Regions from separate parts of the Thermoclostridium stercorarium subsp. stercorarium DSM 8532 genome, predicted to be linked through region 1. Evidence: predicted binding sites of a transcription regulator. Region 1 holds the regulator's gene; the other holds the start of a gene.
The links. Region 1 encodes Rex, which represses fermentation and respiration genes when NADH is low (regulators of the CRP and FNR family bind a similar motif). Its sites were predicted from a motif close to ATTGTTAANNNNTTAACAAT; they were not measured.

Region 1 (10,362 bases):
AATACCAGGCCGAAAAGCACGGTATGAAGAAACTTGGGATCATTATTTGATAAACCCAGAATCCTTGTACGGTTAAGCAGTGGAATGTTCACGACACCCAAGAAGTTTAAGCCGAAAACAATCACAATCAGCCCTGTAATCAGGTTTACAAACACCTGATTTTTTCTCAGAAAACCTCCCACCGAACCTGCGAGTGCTCCCATGATAATGAAAATTATTGTAAAACCGACCACAAAACCCAGGGCGTTTATTAATGCTTTTTTCCTGTCGCCCTTTGAATCCTGCCCTGCGAAATATGAAATGTAAACCGGCAGCATAGGCAGCAGGCATGGAGAGATGAATGTTATTATTCCCTCAAGGAATGTTAGAAAATAATCCACTTTACCACCCCTGCGCACAAGAATATATTTTTATATAACCACATTTGTATTGGTCAAAACATTAAAATTTTTCTTTCAATTATGTTAAGCTTTTGTTAATCCGAAATCATAAATTTGTGCTATTATATTATTTAAACTGCCGAATGATATTTGAATGCTGCTGACAGTGCAGTGCATGCTTAAGATATATAATATTTAATTTCCGGCTCCTGTTCAAAATTGTAATAAAGTTCCGGAACCGAGAATTTCCGAGACTGTCGGGGGTCTTATGAAAAGGAGTGTATTTTATGAAATTTGAATTGCTGCATCCGGCGGAACAGATTGTTATGATAATGGAAAGGATTTATGGGTACGGGATGACCACGACATCAGGAGGGAATTTATCAATTAAGGACGAAAACGGAGATGTTTGGATAACCCCTGCCGGTATAGACAAGGGTTCACTTACAACAAAGGACATTGTCCAGGTGAAACCCGACGGAACAATCATCGGAAAACACAAGCCTTCCAGCGAGCTTCCGTTTCATCTTTCCACATATAAGCAAAGACCCGATGTCGGCGCGGTTCTGCACGCCCATTCGCCTGCGCTGGTATCTTTCAGTATTGTAAGAAAAATTCCTGATACAAGGCTCATACCCGATGTTAATCTTATCTGCGGGGAAGTTGGTATGGCTGAGTATGGTCTTCCCGGAAGTGATGAGCTCGGCGAAAAAATTGCAAAAGTACTGAGGCAGGGAATAAACACGGTATTGCTTGAAAATCACGGCGCAGTTGTGGTGGGAAAGGATCTGTTCCAGGCATTTATGGCATTTGAGACCCTTGATTTCAGTGCGCGCCTGGAAATAAACGCCCGGAGAATAGGAAATCCTGTTTCGCTTACTCCAAGATATGTGGAAATTTCAAAGCAAAAGAGACATGTTGAAATGGAGGAATTTGTCCCGAAAGGCTACAGCAGTTACGAAAGGCTTGTAAGAAAGGAAATGTGCGATCTTATACACAGGGCTTACAATCAAAGGCTGTTCACCAGCACTCAGGGGACATTCTCCACACGTCTTGATGAAAACTCTTTTGTCATTACTCCTTACAACGTGGATCGCAAATACATCGACGTTGATCAGCTTGTACGCATAGAAAACGGCAGGAAGGAAGCTGGAAAAACTCCGAGCCGTTCGGTTTTGTTGCATAAGTATATATATGAAAAGCATCCCCACGTTAACTCGATTATAATTGCTCACCCGTTCAATATAATGACGTTTGCGGTTACAGACGTGCCTTTCGATTCAAGGACCATACCCGAAAGCTATATTCTGCTCAGGGATATTCCTAAAATACCGTTTGGCTCAAGTTTTATGCAGCCCGCAATGGTGGCAGATTTATTTGTGCCACAGACACCGATAGTCCTTGTGGAGAATGACTGTGTCATTGTAACGGGAAACTCGCTGCTGAATGCGTATGACAGGCTTGAGGTTGCGGAATTCAGCGCTAAAGCCCTGATTGCCGCAAAAAGCATAGGGAATGTTGTTGAAATCAATGATCAGCAGATTGATGACTTGAAAAAAGCTTTTCATCTTGATTGAAAAGCATGGGGACAATTCCCCGTTTTTTCTTGTCAGAACGTTACATGAAAAGACTGACAAATTTGCAGTGTGTTTTGAGTCTGATACGAGTTTTAATGCTTTTTTATAACGATAAAAGACCGGGAAAATTTCATCCCGGTTTTTTGTTGATCCTTAAGTTTTCAGAGGCACAGTCGCTTTTTGTATTAAAAATTTTGTCGGCAGCAGTATGTTTGGTTTTGTATATAACATGGCAAACCTAAGTGTAAAAAGGTGTTGCTATCGGCGTAAGGAAAAGGTTATAATATTCCATAAATCAAGCGGGGTTGATGGTATGTCGGTAAAAAGGGTTATTCCCTGTCTGGACGTTCATAACGGACGCGTTGTTAAGGGCGTGAATTTTGTGAATCTGATTGATGCCGGGGACCCGGTGGAATGCGCAGTGGCATATTCGAAGGCAGGAGCGGATGAGATTGTTTTTCTTGACATTACGGCAACCACTGAAAACAGAGGCATCGTTACAGATATGATTTCACGCATAGCGGAAAAAGTACGTATACCGTTGATTGTAGGGGGCGGTATTCGCTCTGTAGACGATTTCAGACGCGTTCTTTTGGCAGGAGCCGATAAAATTGCGATAAATTCTGCGGCAATGAAAAATCCTGAGTTGATTTCCGAAGTGGCGATGAATTTCGGCAGCAAGTGCGTAATAGCGGCAATTGATGCGAAAAGGCGGAATGACTCATCAGGCTGGGATGTTTATATTAACGGCGGCAGGGTTAATACCGGACTTGATGCCGTTGAGTGGGCGAAAAAACTTGAATTGCTGGGAGCAGGCGAAATACTTCTTACCAGCATGGACAGGGACGGTACAAAAAGTGGCTATGACATAGAATTGATACGCCAGGTTGCAGAAGCGGTGAATATTCCTGTAATTGCCTCAGGAGGGGCAGGAAAACTTGAACACTTCCGTGACGCATTGACCATAGGAAAGGCCGATGCGGTACTGGCGGCGTCGCTGTTTCATTTCGGGGAAATAAAAATAATGGATTTAAAACTGTATTTAAGAAGCATGGGGCTTGAAGTAAAGATACCTGAATAAAAAACCGGCACTCAGGGTACGCTCTGAGAATGGGGAATTTCTGCCTAATAACAAAGCTTGACAAAAAAATCACAAAGGTGCTATAATAAATCCAGACATTTACAATTTATTATATAATTATTTCCAGCCGGCCGGTTTAAGAACCGAGTGCAGCTAAATGTCTCAATGCAGTTATATGAAATACAGGAGGAGTTTAAATATGGGAAAGAAAATCTCCATGGCCGTTATAAGGAGGCTTCCCAGGTATTACCGATATCTGGCCGACTTATTAAGAGTGGATATAAAAAGAATATCGTCAAAAGAGCTCAGTGAAAGGATGGGAATCACGGCTTCGCAGATACGTCAGGATTTAAACTGTTTCGGAGGCTTTGGGCAACAGGGTTACGGATATAACGTCGAAACCCTTTATAAAGAAATAGGTAAAATACTTGGCGTGGAAAGACGGTTTACAACTATAATAATCGGCGCGGGTAACATGGGTAATGCTCTGGCAAATTATGAAAATTTTAAAAAACGGGGTTTTGATCTTATAGGGATCTTTGACATTAGCCCCAACCGGGTTGGGCAGTATATAAACGGGATTGAAATTATGCATATGGACAGGCTTGAAGAGTTTATGAAAACTCACGTGGTTGATATAGCAATACTCACCGTTCCAAGCCACGCAACCGCAGAAGTTGCGGAGAAAGTCGCAGAACTCGGCGTTAAGGGTATATGGAATTTCTCGCCTCAGGATCTTAAACTTTCTCACAATGTGGTGATTGAAAACGTGCACCTGAGTGATGGTCTGGCGGTTTTGGGCTATCGGATAAAGGAAATGGAGGAACAGGAGCAGAAAAAAAAGGATAAACAAAATTAGAGTACCGCGAGGTACTCTTTTTTATTGCCCAAGATTGGCCCAAATCACGCTTCCCTTCGTTTTAAGGTATCGGTACATCCAAAGGCACAGTGCGCTGAATATGATTAAGCAAATAAGCATGAAAATTTCCGCCGGCATTATCCGGGCGAGCAGGAAAGCGTACAGTAATATGGGAAGAATTATGAAAGCCACGGCAGCGAGCGACGCTACACCGGTACTCATGCTTTGTTTTATAACAACTGTTTCATTTATCCAGTCAAATTTCGGGAAGTGAAGGTTTATAACCACTCCAAACATTGCGCAGAATACCGTAATGACTGCAGGAAGCGTAAGTATCAGGAAAATTTGTACCGGTGTCATTTTAGCCGCAAATATGCAGATCAGCGATGCGAAATACACGGCCGGCAGGCAGATTACGATATGCAGCTTTGCCTTCGCAATCAGTACATCGGCCCCGTCTACCGGTAATGACTGCATAATCCAAAGACTTTTACCTTCAAGGGATACGGAAGGTGCGGATATAATGTTCGTTGATGATAAAAGACAAATAATTGCAATAAGCAGTGGATTAATGAATGTTTCGGACCCGGAAAAATTTTCGGTTATTAAATCCGGCAAATTGGGATAAATAATCAGTATTACGGCAAAGGCAAGGATTAATACAACTCCGAAAGAAGCATTCAGGATATATGTCGGACTGGATGAAAAACGCCTTAGCTCCTTCTGCAGTAATGCGGACTTTGGACTGCTTACCTTAAGCCGATGTCTTTTGTATTTTATTCTGGCAAGTCCCTTTCTGGCTGTGGCAATTCTGATAAAATTATGCGCCAGTAAGGCATAAATTGCGGCGAAAGGAACGAAGGCCCATAGAATGAATATTATCAGGTTATATATATTCTTATTTTCCAATGCCGCTCCGAAAAGGTATACCGGCAACACAAAATTTTTGATTTTAATTCCGATGGAGCCTGCATTCCGGATCAAAGCTTCGAGATATTTATTAATCTGTGCCATGAAATAGATGTATAAAGCAAGGCAGATCAGTGACAAAAGTGTAACGATAAAGGATTTGTAACGTACTCTTTCACTTATAAACGCGAGCAGCCAGCCTGAAATGCAGGACAACGTCAGCGGTATAAGTGGAAGGAATAAAAATTCAATTAAGAAGAAAACTACACCGGTCGTCGTTACTTTATATTTTATGCAGTAAACGGCGCCTGCAGGGACCAGCACAAACAGTTCAATGACATAGTTCAGAAAAAGAAGTGCAAGAATTCTGCTAAAAAGAATATACCCCGGTGGTATTGGCATGCTCATCAGAAGCTCATTGTCCTGAGCTTCAAACAACTGTCCTTTGGTTAAAAACACGCTTCCGATAAAACATAAACTTATCGCCGTAGTTGCAGCAATACCAAAATACAGCCATGTAAAGCCTGAACTTACCATCGGCTGGCAAATGCCGGAGAAAAAAGCGCTGAACATAAAAACGAAGCTTGCAATGACATACAGGGAAAAAAAGGCAACTATTATTTTTAGACCGAAATTACGCTTCTTACTTGATACCGGTTTGTGGAAAAAGGAATTATATAAAGCATGAAGCCGTGTGATTATCAAAGCTTTAAGCATATCCTATTCTCCCTCCAGTTCAAGAAAGATGTCTTCAAGGGAGTCGTTGCCTTTAACTTCTTCCATGCTGCCCGATATCACAAGTTTTCCGTTTTTAATTATGGCAACCTCGTCGCAAAGCTTTTCAGCAACTTCAAGAACATGGGTGGAGAAAAATACCGCCCCTCCGTTGCTGCAGATTTCACGCATTATGTTTTTTAAATGATGAGTGGCTTTGGGATCAAGACCCACAAAAGGTTCATCCAGTATTACAAGCTTTGGGTCGTGAATTAGCGCCGATATAATTGCCAGCTTCTGCTTCATGCCGCGGGAGTAAGCTGAAATTGGAAGGGGAAGATCGGCGGTGAGTTCAAATAAATCAGCATATCTTCTTATTTTTTCTTCCCTTTCTGTTTGCGGGATAGCGAAAATATCCGCGATGAAGTTCAGGTATTTTATGCCTGTGAGAAATTCGTATAAGTAAGGATTATCCGGAATATAGGCTATTTTACGTTTGCAGCCGAGGGGATCTTCCTTAATGGATACTCCGTCAATATAAATTTCACCGGCATCAAAATGCAGTATACCGCAGCAGCATTTAATAGTGGTTGTTTTTCCGGCACCGTTATGGCCGATGAAACCATAAATCAGTCCTTTTTTGACATGCAGCGAAAGGTTGTCAACCGCCGTCTTGTTACCGTATTTTTTTGTCAGGTTTTCAATACGAAGCATTTCTCAGACTCCTTTGAATGGTATGGTGATTTTCGGTAAACTTAAAATCACCGCTCATGGTAAAAAGGCCGGTTATTTTACCAACGCTGTAAGTATACAGAAACACTGAATTCCCAAACCCTTTCCAAAGTCTGTCAGACCTTCGCCCGTGGTGGCGGTGATTCCTATATTTTTTTCATCAATATTAAGCAATCGGGCAATGGATTTTTTCATGTCGGGAATTTTAGGACTTATTTTCGGTTTTAAGCATTCAACAGAAAAAGATACATGGCAGATTTCTCCGTTTAAATATTTCAATGCTTCCCTGACATATACGCTGCTGTCGGTTATGCCTTGTTCCAGACAGAGCCTGTCGGCTGTTTCGCCCAATATATTAACCCCGGTTATTCCCGATATTGCGTTCGTTAGTGCATGGAGCACCACATCAGCGTCGCTGTTGCCCTTAAGAGGCGGACCATCAAAAAAAACCCCGCCGAGCACAAGCTTCTTGTCATGATTGTCAAAATCAAATCTGTGGCTGTCCTGACCTATCGCAACCTTGAACATGTAATCACCTTTGTTTTGTTGACTGGTAAGAATCACCGGCATTCGGATATATACGCGAATCATGTATATCTGATGCCTGAAACTGCTCTTACCATGTATAAGAATATAGCATTATGGCAAAAACTTCAAGGTATAGTTGTTTTTTTGGCTGTAAACCCCTGACTTGAAAAAAACAGTGGATTAAGATAGTATTAAATACATAAAAAAGACTTTACAGGCCGCTGTGAATACCGACACCACCCCGTCATTTTTGTGACCGGCGGTGGAATTTCAGTATAGAGTGAAAATGGAGGATTTAACGTGGAAGGGAAAAATTTAAATCGAAAGACTTATTATATCACGACACCGATTTACTACCCAAGCGGAAAGCTCCATATAGGCCATTCATATACGACCGTTGCTGCAGACGTAATGGCCAGGTATAAGAGGCTTCAGGGATACGACGTAATGTTTCTTACCGGCACTGACGAGCATGGCCAGAAAATAGAAAGGATTGCAAAAGAAAAGGGCGTATCCCCGAAAGAATACGTTGACGGAATTGTGGACGGAATAAAGAAGCTGTGGAAACTGATGAAGATTACCAATGATAAATTTATCCGTACAACCGACGATTACCATGTCAAAGCTGTACAGAAGATTTTCAAAAAGCTGTATGATCAGGGCGATATTTATAAAGGCGAATATGAAGGCTGGTACTGTACCCCGTGTGAATCGTTCTGGACCGAAACTCAGCTTAAAGACGGCAAATGCCCTGATTGCGGCCGCGATGTGGAATTAACGAGGGAAGAAGCTTACTTTTTCAGGCTTTCAAAGTACCAGGATCGGCTGCTTAAATACTATGAGGAAAACCCGGATTTCATTCAGCCTGCATCCAGAAGAAACGAAATGATCAACAATTTTATCAAACCCGGGCTTGAAGATCTCTGTGTATCAAGGACCTCCTTCAAATGGGGTATTCCGGTGACATTTGATGAAAAGCATGTCATTTATGTCTGGATTGACGCCCTGTCAAACTACATCACCGCGCTTGGATACTTGTCGGACAATGACGAGGATTTCCGGCGTTACTGGCCTGCCGATGTACATCTTGTAGGTAAGGAAATTGTCCGTTTCCATACCATTATATGGCCGTGTATGCTTATGGCCCTGGGCTTGCCGTTGCCGAAACAGGTTTTTGGACATGGCTGGCTTATCCTTGAAGGCGGAAAAATGTCCAAATCCAAAGGTAATGTGGTTGATCCCGCCGTTCTGGTTGAGAAGTACGGTCTTGACGCCATCAGGTATTTCCTGCTGAGGGAAGTACCGTTCGGTTCTGACGGCGTGTTCTCAAACGAGGCTTTAATAAACAGGATCAATTCGGATCTTGCAAACGATTTGGGCAACCTCGTAAGCAGAACGGCTGCAATGATTAAGAAGTATTTTGACGGAATTATCCCTGAAGAAAGGCAGTCAGACGATATTGACAACGATTTGATACAAACTGTCATAAATACCCCTGCAGCCGTTGAAAAGCTGCTGGATCAGTTACAGTTCAGCACCGCACTGCAGGAAATATGGAAAGCAGTTTCCAGAACGAACAAATATATTGACGAAACTACGCCGTGGATACTTGCAAGGGATGAAAAGAACAGGCCGCGTCTGGCCCAGGTTTTGTTTAACCTTGCTGAAAGCATAAGAATAGTTTCGATACTGATACAGCCGTTTATGCCCGATACCCCGCAAAAGATTTGGGAACAGTTCGGAATTACCGAAGAAATAAGGACTTGGGAGAGTGCCAAAACATGGGGTTTGTATAAATCCGCAGGAGCTGTGGAAGAAGGGGAACCTTTGTTCCCGAGAATAGACCTGGAAAAGGAAATGGCTGAACTGGAAAGAATGAACAATAATACAGCCAAGAGCGCAGAAAATTTAAAGGACATTCCGGGGATACTTCCGCAGGTCCTCATTGATGATTTTGCAAAGCTGGATTTGCGGGTTGCAAAGGTAATTTCCTGTGAAAAGGTCAAGAAATCCGAAAAACTTCTTAAACTTGAGCTGGATATTGGCATTGAAACCCGCCAGGTTGTTTCGGGCATAGCCAAGTATTATAAGCCTGAAGATCTTATAGGCAAAAAGGTTGTTATGATAGCAAACCTCAAACCGGCAAAATTAATGGGAATTGAGTCGCAGGGAATGATACTGGCCGCCAGCAATGAGGATAAACTTGTTTTGGTTACTGTTGACGGTGATATTCCCGCCGGCAGTAAGATAAGCTGAACTTATTCAGTAAACCGGATAAAATTTTAAGATATAAGGCAGAAGAGGGTAATTATGATAGTTGATTCCCATGCTCATTATGACGATGAACAGTTTGATACCGACAGGGACGAGGTATTAAACAGCATACGGCAACAGGGCGTGGTACGGGTTGTGAATCCGTCAAGCAATCTGGAATCTGCCCGCAAATGTATAGAACTTTCCGAAAAATATGATATTTTATACTGCGCCGTGGGGATTCATCCCCACGACGCCAATGAATTTTCAAAAAATGCTCTGGAAAGCGTCCGCAAACTGGCTTCTTTCAAAAAAGTGGTCGCCATAGGCGAGATCGGTCTGGATTATCACTATAACTTTTCGCCGCCGGAACTGCAGAAAGAATGTTTTGCCGCGCATATTCAACTGGCTTTGGAACTGAAGCTGCCTGTAATTATTCATGACAGGGAGGCACACAGGGATACCCTCGATATTATCAGGGCTGAAAGAGGGTATATGGCGGGCGGAGTTTTTCATTGCTTTTCGGGAAGCGTTGAAATGGCGAAGGAAGTGCTTGATTTGGGCTTTTATATAGCACTGGGCGGTGCTGTTACTTTCAAAAACGCCAAAAAACCTGTTGAGGTTGCAGGGTACGTGCCCCTCGACAGGCTTCTTGTGGAAACCGACAGTCCTTATATGGCACCGGTACCCTACAGGGGCAAGCGTAATAATTCCGGATATCTGCATGAAATAATCAGAAAAATCTCAGAGATTCGGAACGAAGATTTCAATGTTATCGCCGAAACAACGGCCAAAAATGCAAATATTTTGTTCGGACTTGGTTTATAGCAAAAAACGTCCCTGTTGATGTGGTGGCATTGTTTTTTTTAGCAGGAGGATGGGATATGAAACGCTTTGTTGCGATAGTTACTTCTTTGTTTATTATTTTTGTTTTTATTGCCCTCAATTATCTTTTGTGGGACCGGGAAAGCCTTGTAAACCTGAAAGAATCCAATCAGGCCAGTATTGATGCGTTGAGCCGCATAAATATGAATTTGAGCGAAGAGAATAGCAAACTAACCCGGCAGATAGAAGAAATGCGGGCGCAAATAGAGGAACTTAATGAAAAAATAACTGAACTTGAAAACGCCAATTCCGAACAGCAAAATGTTATCAATGAAATGAATCAGTTCATTGTTAATCTTAAGTCTCATATAAATCCCGAACCAATTATATCAGAAGCTTATGAATGGATAAATTCATTATCTGAAAAAAATTTTGACAAGGCACTTCCTAAATTTTCAGCTCTGTGTACTTTTTGGGGAAATAACTGGTCACCGCGTATGTTTG
Region 2 (10,362 bases), 1.2 Mb from region 1:
TCCTGAAAGTTTTTCGGGGGTTTCGTTGGTAACGACGGCATTTGTTATGCCGCACAGTTCAATGTTTTTAACAAGGGCTTTAATTCTTTTGGGATTTATGTCGTTGGACAGTAAAAAACCCTGATTTTTCATAGCTGCAGCCAGCGCCACCGTTTTCCCACCGGGTGCCGCGCAAAGGTCCAATACCCTGTCTCCGGGTTCTACGGCCAGTACCTCCGCCGGGAACATTGCGCTGGGTTCCTGGATATAATATAAACCGGCATGATAATAGGGATGGGTCCCGGGCCTGGAATCGTCCTCAATGTAAAAACCGCAGCTCGACCATGGCACGGGTTGAATTTCAAAAGGAGTTATTTTTTCCCATGTGTCTAAATCTATTTTAAGACTGTTTATCCTTAAGCCAGTAACCCGCTCTTCATTAAGGGCGGAGATAAATTCATCAAACTCGGAGGGATCCATTAAATTTCTGAATTTATTTTCAAACTCGGCAGGAATACGCATTAATTCAAACTCCTCAATATCTTTTTGCATTATGACAATAAAATAAATTAAATTTAAAAGAATTGTCCGTCAATAAAATTTAAAACGGACAATAACCCACTGGCATCAAAAACAACCACACCGGCAGGCTGCTTCATGAAATATTGCAATATCCCTTCTCAATACACAGCCTTGCCCGCGAGGCGGTTTTCTCATCACCGCTGTTAAGAGCTTTTTCAATAAAATCCGGATTGTTTTTAAAAAATTCTTTCATGAACATGTCTGGATTCTCGATATATTTTTTTACCATTTCCAACTGTCCCTTGTTGATATAGTTTTTCCGGCATGCTTCCCGAAATACGCCGTCATCTATGCACACAAGCGCATTCGATTTGACACCGTGCTTTTCAAGAAGTTCACTTCCACCCTGCATTCTGTCTATGATTACAAAAGAATGTTTCATAACGCCGCCCGCATTTCTTATTGCGGGTATCCACGCCCGTTCATAGCTTGACGCGCTGGTTATCAAATCGGCAATATGCAGAACCCTTGCTCCGTTAACCGATATTAATCTTTCGGACCTGCCGTTTTGGAAAACATAGGCATCCAAATCCTTAAAAATCGTTATATGCGGCTTTTGAAGCAAATCCGCAGCCGCTATTGAGAAAAACCAGTCCCGCCGTTCACCGCCCGATATATAGTCATAATCATCATCGGGTATTGTGTCTTTAATTGCGTCTACCAGTATATCTATTGTGTTTCTGTAAATATCGTCTTCATTGTAATTTTTCATCACAATTTCACGCAAAACTCCGGTACATTCCTCTTTATTATCCTTCACCCCGTCTATAACCTTCAGCAGCGAATTTGCCTTTTCCTCACCGCCGTAAAGGAAATGGGTGTTTATGTAGTAAGGACCGATTTTGCCGGATGTATACCAGAACGGCTCACCGGCAGGGCAAACGCGTATGGCCCTGGTATCAAAAAGAGCTTTTAACAGCCTTTCCCTGACGTTTTCCATACTTCCGATACCTCCACTACCTGCTTCCGAAAAATCTTTCCCTATACTCTTTAAACCATTCCTGGTTCAGCAGAGTACTGGTCTCCTCATTCAGATGACATGAACAGCCTTCCAGTACCACATGAAAACGACCGTTTTCCTCTGTTACTATTGTCACGGCCGTATTGTCACACCACGGGATTGTGATTACATCCTCAAGGGGCAACCCCTTAAACCAGCATAACAGAACACGAATTGCAGTGCCGTGAGTCACTATGCAGACGTTTTTCCCCCGTTCAATAGAAAGTATATCCTCAATGGCTTTTATGAGCCTCTGCTGGAAAGATACCATACTTTCGCCTTCAGGCATCTGATGGATATGGGGCTGTGTTTCCCAAGTGTTATATTCTTCGGGGTATATCCTCGCAAGGTCATCCCAGCGCATGCCTTCCCACAGCCCTCCGTGTATTTCCTTCAGGTCTTCACGGGGGATTATCGGAAGGCCTTTAACTTTTGATATATACTCAGCCGTCTCCATAGTTCTTTTCAGAACACTGCTGTATATAACGTCTATTTTCATATCTGCCAGCCGCTCCGCCACGAGCCTGGCCTGAATGTGCCCGCGTTCTGTTATGCTTTCGTCGGTCCAGCCATGAAACTCCCTTATTTTATTGCCGACGGCTTCAGCATGCCGGACAAATATCATCGTCGTTTTCATCTCTCCACCCTTTCCCCCGGATATTTGAATCAGGCACCTTGAAAATCAATCCTATTCAATTAACGCCCCTGTAATATCCGAAACCTTTTGAAACCCGTGCTTTTCCATGTATTGTTTTATTCCTTCAATGGTTTCGATCCAAACATAAGGATTGACAAAACCCGCGGTTCCTATCATCACAGCAGATGCACCCGCCAGCATGAATTCAACTGCATCATCGGCATTTGAAATACCGCCCATTCCGATAACAGGTATTTTTACCGCTTTCGACACCTGATATACCATCCGTACCGCAATTGGCTTCACTGCCGGACCTGAGAGCCCGCCCACGACGTTCCCCAGCACCGGCCTTCTGGAGTTTATATCTATAGCCATTCCCAGAATTGTGTTTATTAAACTAACACAGTCGGCGCCTGAGTATTCGGCGGCTTTTGCCATTTCGGTTATATCGGTTACATTTGGGGAAAGCTTTACGATAAGTGTTTTTTTACATACCTTCCTGACCGCCGATGTGACTTTGGAGATTCCCTCCGCTGTGCTGCCAAATATGAGGCAGCCTTCCTTAACGTTCGGACAGGAAACATTGAGTTCAATGGCATCAATATCAGCATCGGACAAAATCTCCGCCATGCGACAGTAATCCTCGACGGTATTCCCTGCTACATTTGCTATTATGCATGTATCAAACTTTCTTAAAAAGGGTATTTCGTCCCGGACGAAGGCATGAACGCCCGGATTCTGAAGTCCAACACTGTTCAGAATTCCCGCAGGGGTTTCGGCTATTCTGGGCGGCGGGTTTCCTTTCCGCGGAGCCAATGTAAGCCCCTTCACCGAAATACCTCCTAAAAGATTCAAATCAAAAAATTCACTGAACTCCCTTCCGAAACCGAACGTGCCTGAAGCCGCAATCACAGGATTTTTCAGTTTTAATCCGGCAATATTAACAGTTAAGTCCAAGAATGCTTCCTCCCCAAATTCATTATTCAAAAATCACTTCTTCCGCCCTGAATACGGGCCCGTCCCTGCATATACGCTCATATGCCCAGTCATCGTTATGTTTTATCCTGCAAACACATACCAGACATGCCCCTATTCCGCAGCCCATACGCTGTTCCATTGAAACTTCGCAGAATATGCCTCTTTCATTACATGCGTCGGCCACCTTTATCATCATCGGCGCAGGCCCGCAGGTATAAACCCTGTCAGGTCTCTCTTTTTCAAGATATTTCAAAAAAGGCGTTGTCACCGGCCCTTTTTCTCCGAAACTTCCATCGTCGGTTGATATGATAAGCTGATCTGCCGCTTTTTCGAAGTCCTTTCCCAAAACAACCAGCCCCCCGGACCTGAAGCCAAGGAATGCCGCTTTGTAAGCACCGGCACTTTTTTCCAGCAAATACAGCAGCGGAAATATCCCAATACCCCCGCCGACAACACAGATCCTTTCTCCTTTTTCAGGAAGTGTAAACCCTCTGCCGAGCGGCCCGATGCAATCCACGGCATCGCCTTCTTTCAGGCATGACAAAATCCTCGTGCCCTTTCCCCTGACCATAAATGCAATATCAAAAGTGTTTTCAGGGCCATGAGTCCTTAAAATACTTACAGGGCGCCTTAAATATGTATCCAGGCCGTCACAGCACTTGATGTTAACAAACTGCCCGGGGGCTGCGTTATGAGAAATTTTTTCGGATTTCAGCCTGAGAAGGTAAATATTCTCCGCAAGTTTTTCATTTTTGACAACCACAGCATTAAAATTCATAATTATCCTCCACAACCCTTCAGCCTTTCAAAAACATCATACACGCTAAGACGTTCCAGCTCAATAAATGATTCCCTTTCAAGAATCATCCCGAGATCATGGGCGTCTGACGACGTAATAAGGAATTTCCCGGAATATTCAGGATATTTGTCAAGAAAATCTGTCTTTGTCGTATATCTTGACAGTTCCAGAGTTTTAAAGCCTAAATCTTCGGGTACTGAACCAAGATTTGATATGATACTGTAAGAATTTCTGTCCACATGGGCGGGCACGGGAACCCCACCCATTTCGCGAACCAGTGAAACACATTTGTATAAATCAAGTTTTGTGGCAGCCGTCAGAAGGTGTTCCACCTTTCTCACCGGCCGGTCGTTTTCATCCATAATCCACTGTTCTCCGAAAATATCTTCCCTGTTAGTTATATCGGTATAGAAGTCCTTTAAAGCGGCCTGCATGTTTAAAGCACTTTCCAATGAAGGAAAATAGCAAAGGATATGTATTTCTTCGCTGGTTTCAAGTTCAAGGCCGGGAATAAATAAAATCCCCACTTCACCGGCTACTTTTGCAACGGCTTCAAGGTTTCCGGTATGGTTATGATCGCATACCGAAATTATATCAAGCCCTTTTATTTTCGACATCATTACGATATTGCCGGGGGTCATGTCATTGCTCGCACACGGCGAAAGGCAGGAATGAATATGCAAATCCACAGCCGCTTTAACCATGGCTCAACTCCGAACTTTTTAGATAATAATTTACACATATTTCATAACTTGTGTGCGGAGCCCGAATTATAATTATTCCCTTTTCAGCTGCTTTGCTGACGGTAATCTCCTCAACCTCAATATTCTCTGGAATGACTATGCATGCGGCATTGGTAAGATACGCCACGGCAACAATATTAACGTTTGTATGCACCGTAACCCACATGTTCCCGTCTTTTACGCGCGCCATCGCCATGCTTAAAAGATCGCAGATATAAACCCCTGTTATCTCTGTTTTATCCGCTTTGTCGGCACATGTCAATATTTCGTATCCGAATTGCTCCGTAAAATCCTTAACCGTCATTTGTTTTCCCCCTGCCTGAACCATCCTGTTTTGTTCTGTAAATATGCTCAAAGGCTTTCATCTGATCGGCCAGATCAGAAACCTTTTCCCTCAGTTTGAAAATGCAGTCGGTTTCAAACGCAAGCCCTCTGACTATATCCTCGGCAAGGGCACGGCAATTTGGTGAACCGCAGGCGCCGCAGTCAAGACCGGGAAGTCCGTCATTTATTTCTTCCAGTTTCTGCATTTTTATCATTGCCTTCATCACGTTTTCATCAAGCTTTAATATAGGCTTGTATTCCATGTCCTTTGTCCATAACAAATCCTGATAATCGGCCGCTGTGTTTTCGGAGGAAAAATCCTTACTTTTCGCTCTGTTAACCTGACATTTCAGGTTTGTTTTTGCAACAAACGGATTGACCGCAGTCAAAGGACCTCCAAGGCATCCTTCAATACAGGACAGCGCCTCGACGAAATCCACATCCTTCAGTTTCTCTTCAACTATTTCTTCAAATATGGCTATAACATTGTGAATACCATGAACCGCCAGTGTTTTGGGTCTTTCAAGGGCGGCACACTCGCCCCCCGAGCCCGCCCATCCGACGCCATAAGCTCCGGATGAGACCAGCTCACAGTCACAATCCGGTGGTATGTTTTTCATTTTTTCCATCAGTTTAATATGTATATCCTTTATTGAAAAAACGCCGTTCACAGAAGATTCCTTTTTTTCATACGGCGCCTTTACGCTTGTAACCTTGGCAGCGCATGGAGATATAAAAAATACCCCTACTTTTTCAGCAGGAATATTTTTCTCGGAAACAACGGTTTGTTTGGCTATTCTTGCTGCAACCTCCATCGGGGATTCCAATTTCAGTATATTGTTAATCAAATTCGGGAACCGTACCTGAATTAAACGGACTACAGCGGGACATGCGGATGATATAAGAGGTTTTCTGACTTTTCCGGATTTTAATATGTGTCGTGTCGCATCAGACACTATTTCAGCCGCCCGCGCCACTTCAAAAACCCAGTCAAAGCCAAGTTCCGTCAGCCCTTTCAGGATTCTTTCCCTTGAATATTCCTTCCCGAACTGACCATACAGTGACGGAGCCGGCAGCGCCACCCTGAATTCATATTCGTTCATTACCGAAAGCGGATCGGTAACAGCCTTTTTGGCATGATACGGGCATACGCGGATGCACTCTCCACAGTCTATACACCGTTCATTAATAATCATGGCCTTTCCGTTTCTGACCCGTATGGCTTCGGTAGGGCAATGTTTTATGCAGTTGGTGCATCCACGGCATTTTTCCTTTTCGAGTGTAACCGAATGGAAATATTCAGCCATATTACTGCCCTTTCCTAATACAGATATATTGTTATATAAACTCTTGTTCCTTTATTGAGTTCACTTTCTATAACAAATTTATCAGAATTTTTTTTGATGTTTGACAAGCCCATGCCCGCTCCAAATCCCATTTCCCTGATATAGTCGGGCGCGGTGGAATAACCTTCCTGCATCGCAAGCTCAATATCCGCTATCCCGGGTCCCTCGTCATAAACCAGTATCTCGATCCTGTCTTCAAAAATTTCAACACGGGCTTTTCCCCCATTCCCATGTATCACAGCGTTGAGTTCGGCCTCATACATGGCAATGGATGTTCTTTTAATAATAGTCGGATTTACACCCAACTGAGTTAATAATTTTCTGACATTACTTGACGCTTCCCCTGCCCGTGAAAAATCATTGGCAGGAATATCGTATTCTTTCCTGATAAGACTACTCACATTCGCTTCCTTTTCCTACAATTCCGGCTTTGTATAAAACTCCGCAGGCGGTAAACATGGATAAGTTCGTCGACAGAAGAACAATACCCTTTTCTTCTGCCAATTTGCACATCTCACTCGTGGGCTTTTTACCGCGGACGAATACAACCACCTGCATATCCATCATTTCGGCCGTTCTAATAACCTGAGGATTTATAAGACCTGTAAGAAGCATTGCATTTTCTTTTGAAAATGCCATTACATCGCTCATTAAATCGGCGCCGCACGCCGATTTGATGTCGATATCCATTTTATCGGCACATGTGTGAATTTCTGCATTAAGCAGATCCCTAATCTGACTTAATACCATACAACACCTCATTAAAACAAAACGGTAATATTTTTTGTCAAAACAGCGTCAATTTTATCACCGAACGGAAATTTCGCTTATAAAAAGCCGCCAAATCAAGGCGGCTTTTTATTACTGCTTACTGCTGAGATATTCGTTCAAATCATCCACAAGTTTACTGGGATCTATGCCATGCACGGCACATGCATCCTTAATGCTTTCGAAATAAGAAGAAGGACACCACAGGCAATGCATCCCGTGCTTCATGAAAATCGGCGCCGTGCCTTCGTCCAGCTCAAGCACATCTTTAATAAGCATATCTTCGTTAACTTTTGCCATTTCATAAACCTCCCTGTTAAATTTGATTAACATCAACCGTCAACGGCCAATACTATATATTATATACCCAGAATCCATCAGCCGGGACAGAAATTTTCCAAAATACAAAATTAATTTTACAATTTAAGTTTATTATACCCCAAAGTCGAAATAAACTTCAATATTAAAATTTCTCCCGGTTTTATCGGATTTTTGCACAGCATACAATTAATCTAAAAAGCTCTTGTTATATTGACTGAAAAAGAATATTGTGATAATTTTAACACAAGCATATTTTACTAATCTTCTGTGGGGAGGTGCATAACATGACGTTAAACGTCGTTCTGGTTGGTATGGTGGTCGTTTTTGGCGCACTTGTACTGCTGACACTCTTTATCAAATTGTATTCCTCAATAATCTCGAGATTCAGTAAAACCAAAAACAGCAGCGACATAAATGACAATGATAACGTTCCCAGGAAAGAAACTGTAAAAAACACCGGTATTAATTCAGCCAATTCATCTCCACAGGGTATAAACCCGGAACTCATCGCTGCGATTACCGCTGCGGTCGTAGCCGCGATGGGTGGCTCAGGTACCGGTTTCAGAGTCAGATCAATCAAGCGTATCGGCCATACAACCCCTGTATGGAATGTCGCAGGAAGAAACGAATATATACTTACAAGGCTATAAAAAATCATCAGTAAGAGGAGATTATTATGTGGCAGAATTTTGTTAATGCAATATCCGATCTTATTCAGGAATCCGGTTTTGCTAATATGACACCTCTTCATTTCGTCATGATAGTAATTGCGTGCATTTTCCTGTACCTTGCCATTGTGAAAAAGTACGAACCCCTGTTGCTGGTTCCGATATCTTTCGGTATGCTCGCAGCAAATCTTCCTCTGGGAGGGTTAATGCATCCGGAGCTGTGGGATAAAACCCCCATTGACTATGGCGCAATACTTCATGAAGGCGGTCTGTTTGATATACTTTACCTCGGTGTTAAGCTGGGAATATTCCCGCCGCTGATCTTCCTTGGAATAGGCGCAATGACCGATTTCGGCCCGCTGATTGCGAACCCGAGCAGTTTATTATTGGGAGCCGCCGCCCAGTTCGGAATTTTCGGAACATATGCGGCAGCTATGGCTCTTGGCAAATTCACCGAAAAACAGGCAGCTTCAATAGCCATCATCGGAGGCGCCGACGGTCCTACGGCAATATGGCTTACTACAAAACTTGCGCCTGAACTTTTAGGACCGATTGCGCTGGCGGCATATTCGTACATGGCCCTCGTTCCGGTAATCCAGCCGCCGATTATGAAAGCTCTTACCACAAAAAAAGAACGGGAAGTTGTTATGAAACAGCTTCGCCCCGTATCAAAAACCGAAAAAATTCTCTTCCCAATTGTCGTTACACTTCTTACGGTTTTGCTTGTTCCGTCAGCCGCTCCGCTCATTTCAATGCTTATGCTCGGTAACCTTTTCAGAGAATGCGGCGTTGTAGAACGTTTGAGCGATACGGCCCAAAACGCATTGATAAATATAATTACAATTTGTCTTGGCCTTACGGTTGGAGCTACCGCAAGCGCAGACAAGCTCAGCCAGCCGGGTTTTGGATTGCAGGCACTTCTGATTATAGTACTTGGTTTGATTGCTTTCTCCTTTGGAACCGCGGCAGGCGTACTGTTTGGCAAGATCATGTATTGGGCCACCGGAGGTAAAGTAAATCCCTTAATAGGTTCCGCAGGAGTATCTGCCGTTCCCATGGCAGCCCGCGTTTCACAGAAGGTAGGCCAGGAAGCAAATCCGCAGAATTTCCTGCTGATGCACGCCATGGGCCCAAATGTTTCAGGTGTTATAGGCTCTGCTATTGCAGCAGGTGTTCTGCTGTCGATGGTTGGATAAAAATAATTTTAAAAAAGACAAGTCATCTTGACTTGTCTTTTTTTATGTCTTAATATTACCATAAATTAGCTAATTATTAGACAATGTCGATGGATATATATATAATAAATTAAAAATATTCGCTTATGCCCGGGGAAAATCCCTGTGGAATGCAATAAAGCATAGAAAGGCTGTTGTATAAGGTGGTTGGAATGAAATATGTTGTTGTTATAGGGGACGGCATGGCAGATTATCCCGTACCCGAATTACATAACAGAACTCCTCTCGAAGCCGCAAGAAAACCTAATATGGATTATCTTGCAAAAAACGGGGAAATGGGACTTGTCAAAACAGTTCCCGACGGTCTTCAGCCCGGCAGTGACGTGGCCAATCTTTCGGTGTTCGGATATAATCCCAAACTGTATTACACCGGCCGTTCACCCCTTGAAGCGGTGAGCATGGGCGTATCCCTTGGCGAGAACGATGTTGCCGTAAGATGTAACCTGGTTACCCTATCCGATGAGGAAAAATATGAAGACAAAACGATGATTGATTACAGTGCCGGCGAAATTACCACCATTGAAGCCAGGGAATTGATAAAGGCAATATCCGAAAAACTTAATTCCGACGAGTTTTCGTTCTATCCCGGAATCAGCTACAGGCACTGCCTTGTGTGGAAAAACGGGAATCTTAACCTGAACCTCACTCCGCCCCATGACATAAGCGGTAAAAAAATCGGGGATTACCTTCCAAAAGGTGAGGGCGGTGAGCTTTTGCTGTCACTTATGAAAGAAAGCACAAAAATACTTAAAAACCATCCGATAAACAGGGAACGTATAAGAAAAGGTCTTAACCCCGCCACTTCCATTTGGCTCTGGGGTCAGGGGAGAAAACCGTCCCTCGAGACTTTTTATGACAAGTTTAAGCTTTCAGGAAGCGTAATATCGGCAGTGGATTTGGTCCGCGGCATAGGAATGCTTGCAGGACTCAAGCCCGTGTATGTTGAAGGCGCGACGGGTAATCTCCACACAAATTACAGGGG

Region 2: CST_RS02955 (OadG family transporter subunit) is a predicted target of Rex. The motif match lies at 7,704-7,723, and genes of this name have one in related genera.

What each region holds. Positions count from the first base shown of each region.
Region 1 is NC_020134.1:2,490,823-2,501,184, reverse strand. Features, by position in the region: gene CST_RS10815 (cytochrome c biogenesis CcdA family protein) at 1-380, opposite strand, end outside; gene CST_RS10810 (class II aldolase/adducin family protein) at 668-1,957, shown strand; gene hisF (imidazole glycerol phosphate synthase subunit HisF) at 2,271-3,038, shown strand; gene CST_RS10795 (redox-sensing transcriptional repressor Rex) at 3,238-3,897, shown strand; gene CST_RS10790 (ABC transporter permease) at 3,919-5,523, opposite strand; gene CST_RS10785 (ABC transporter ATP-binding protein) at 5,527-6,234, opposite strand; gene ispF (2-C-methyl-D-erythritol 2,4-cyclodiphosphate synthase) at 6,307-6,780, opposite strand; gene metG (methionine--tRNA ligase) at 7,081-9,036, shown strand; gene CST_RS10770 (TatD family hydrolase) at 9,091-9,861, shown strand; gene CST_RS10765 (hypothetical protein) at 9,918-10,362, shown strand, end outside.
Region 2 is NC_020134.1:666,449-676,810, reverse strand. Features, by position in the region: gene CST_RS03010 (RsmF rRNA methyltransferase first C-terminal domain-containing protein) at 1-501, opposite strand, end outside; gene CST_RS03005 (orotate phosphoribosyltransferase) at 635-1,501, opposite strand; gene CST_RS03000 (histidine phosphatase family protein) at 1,518-2,198, opposite strand; gene CST_RS02995 (dihydroorotate dehydrogenase) at 2,250-3,155, opposite strand; gene CST_RS02990 (dihydroorotate dehydrogenase electron transfer subunit) at 3,178-3,954, opposite strand; gene CST_RS02985 (PHP domain-containing protein) at 3,957-4,679, opposite strand; gene CST_RS02980 (hypothetical protein) at 4,672-5,022, opposite strand; gene CST_RS02975 ([Fe-Fe] hydrogenase large subunit C-terminal domain-containing protein) at 5,012-6,349, opposite strand; gene CST_RS02970 (ATP-binding protein) at 6,364-6,789, opposite strand; gene CST_RS02965 (DRTGG domain protein) at 6,782-7,138, opposite strand; gene CST_RS02960 (DUF1858 domain-containing protein) at 7,250-7,456, opposite strand; gene CST_RS02955 (OadG family transporter subunit) at 7,762-8,127, shown strand; gene CST_RS02950 (sodium ion-translocating decarboxylase subunit beta) at 8,154-9,341, shown strand; gene CST_RS02945 (cofactor-independent phosphoglycerate mutase) at 9,533-10,362, shown strand, end outside.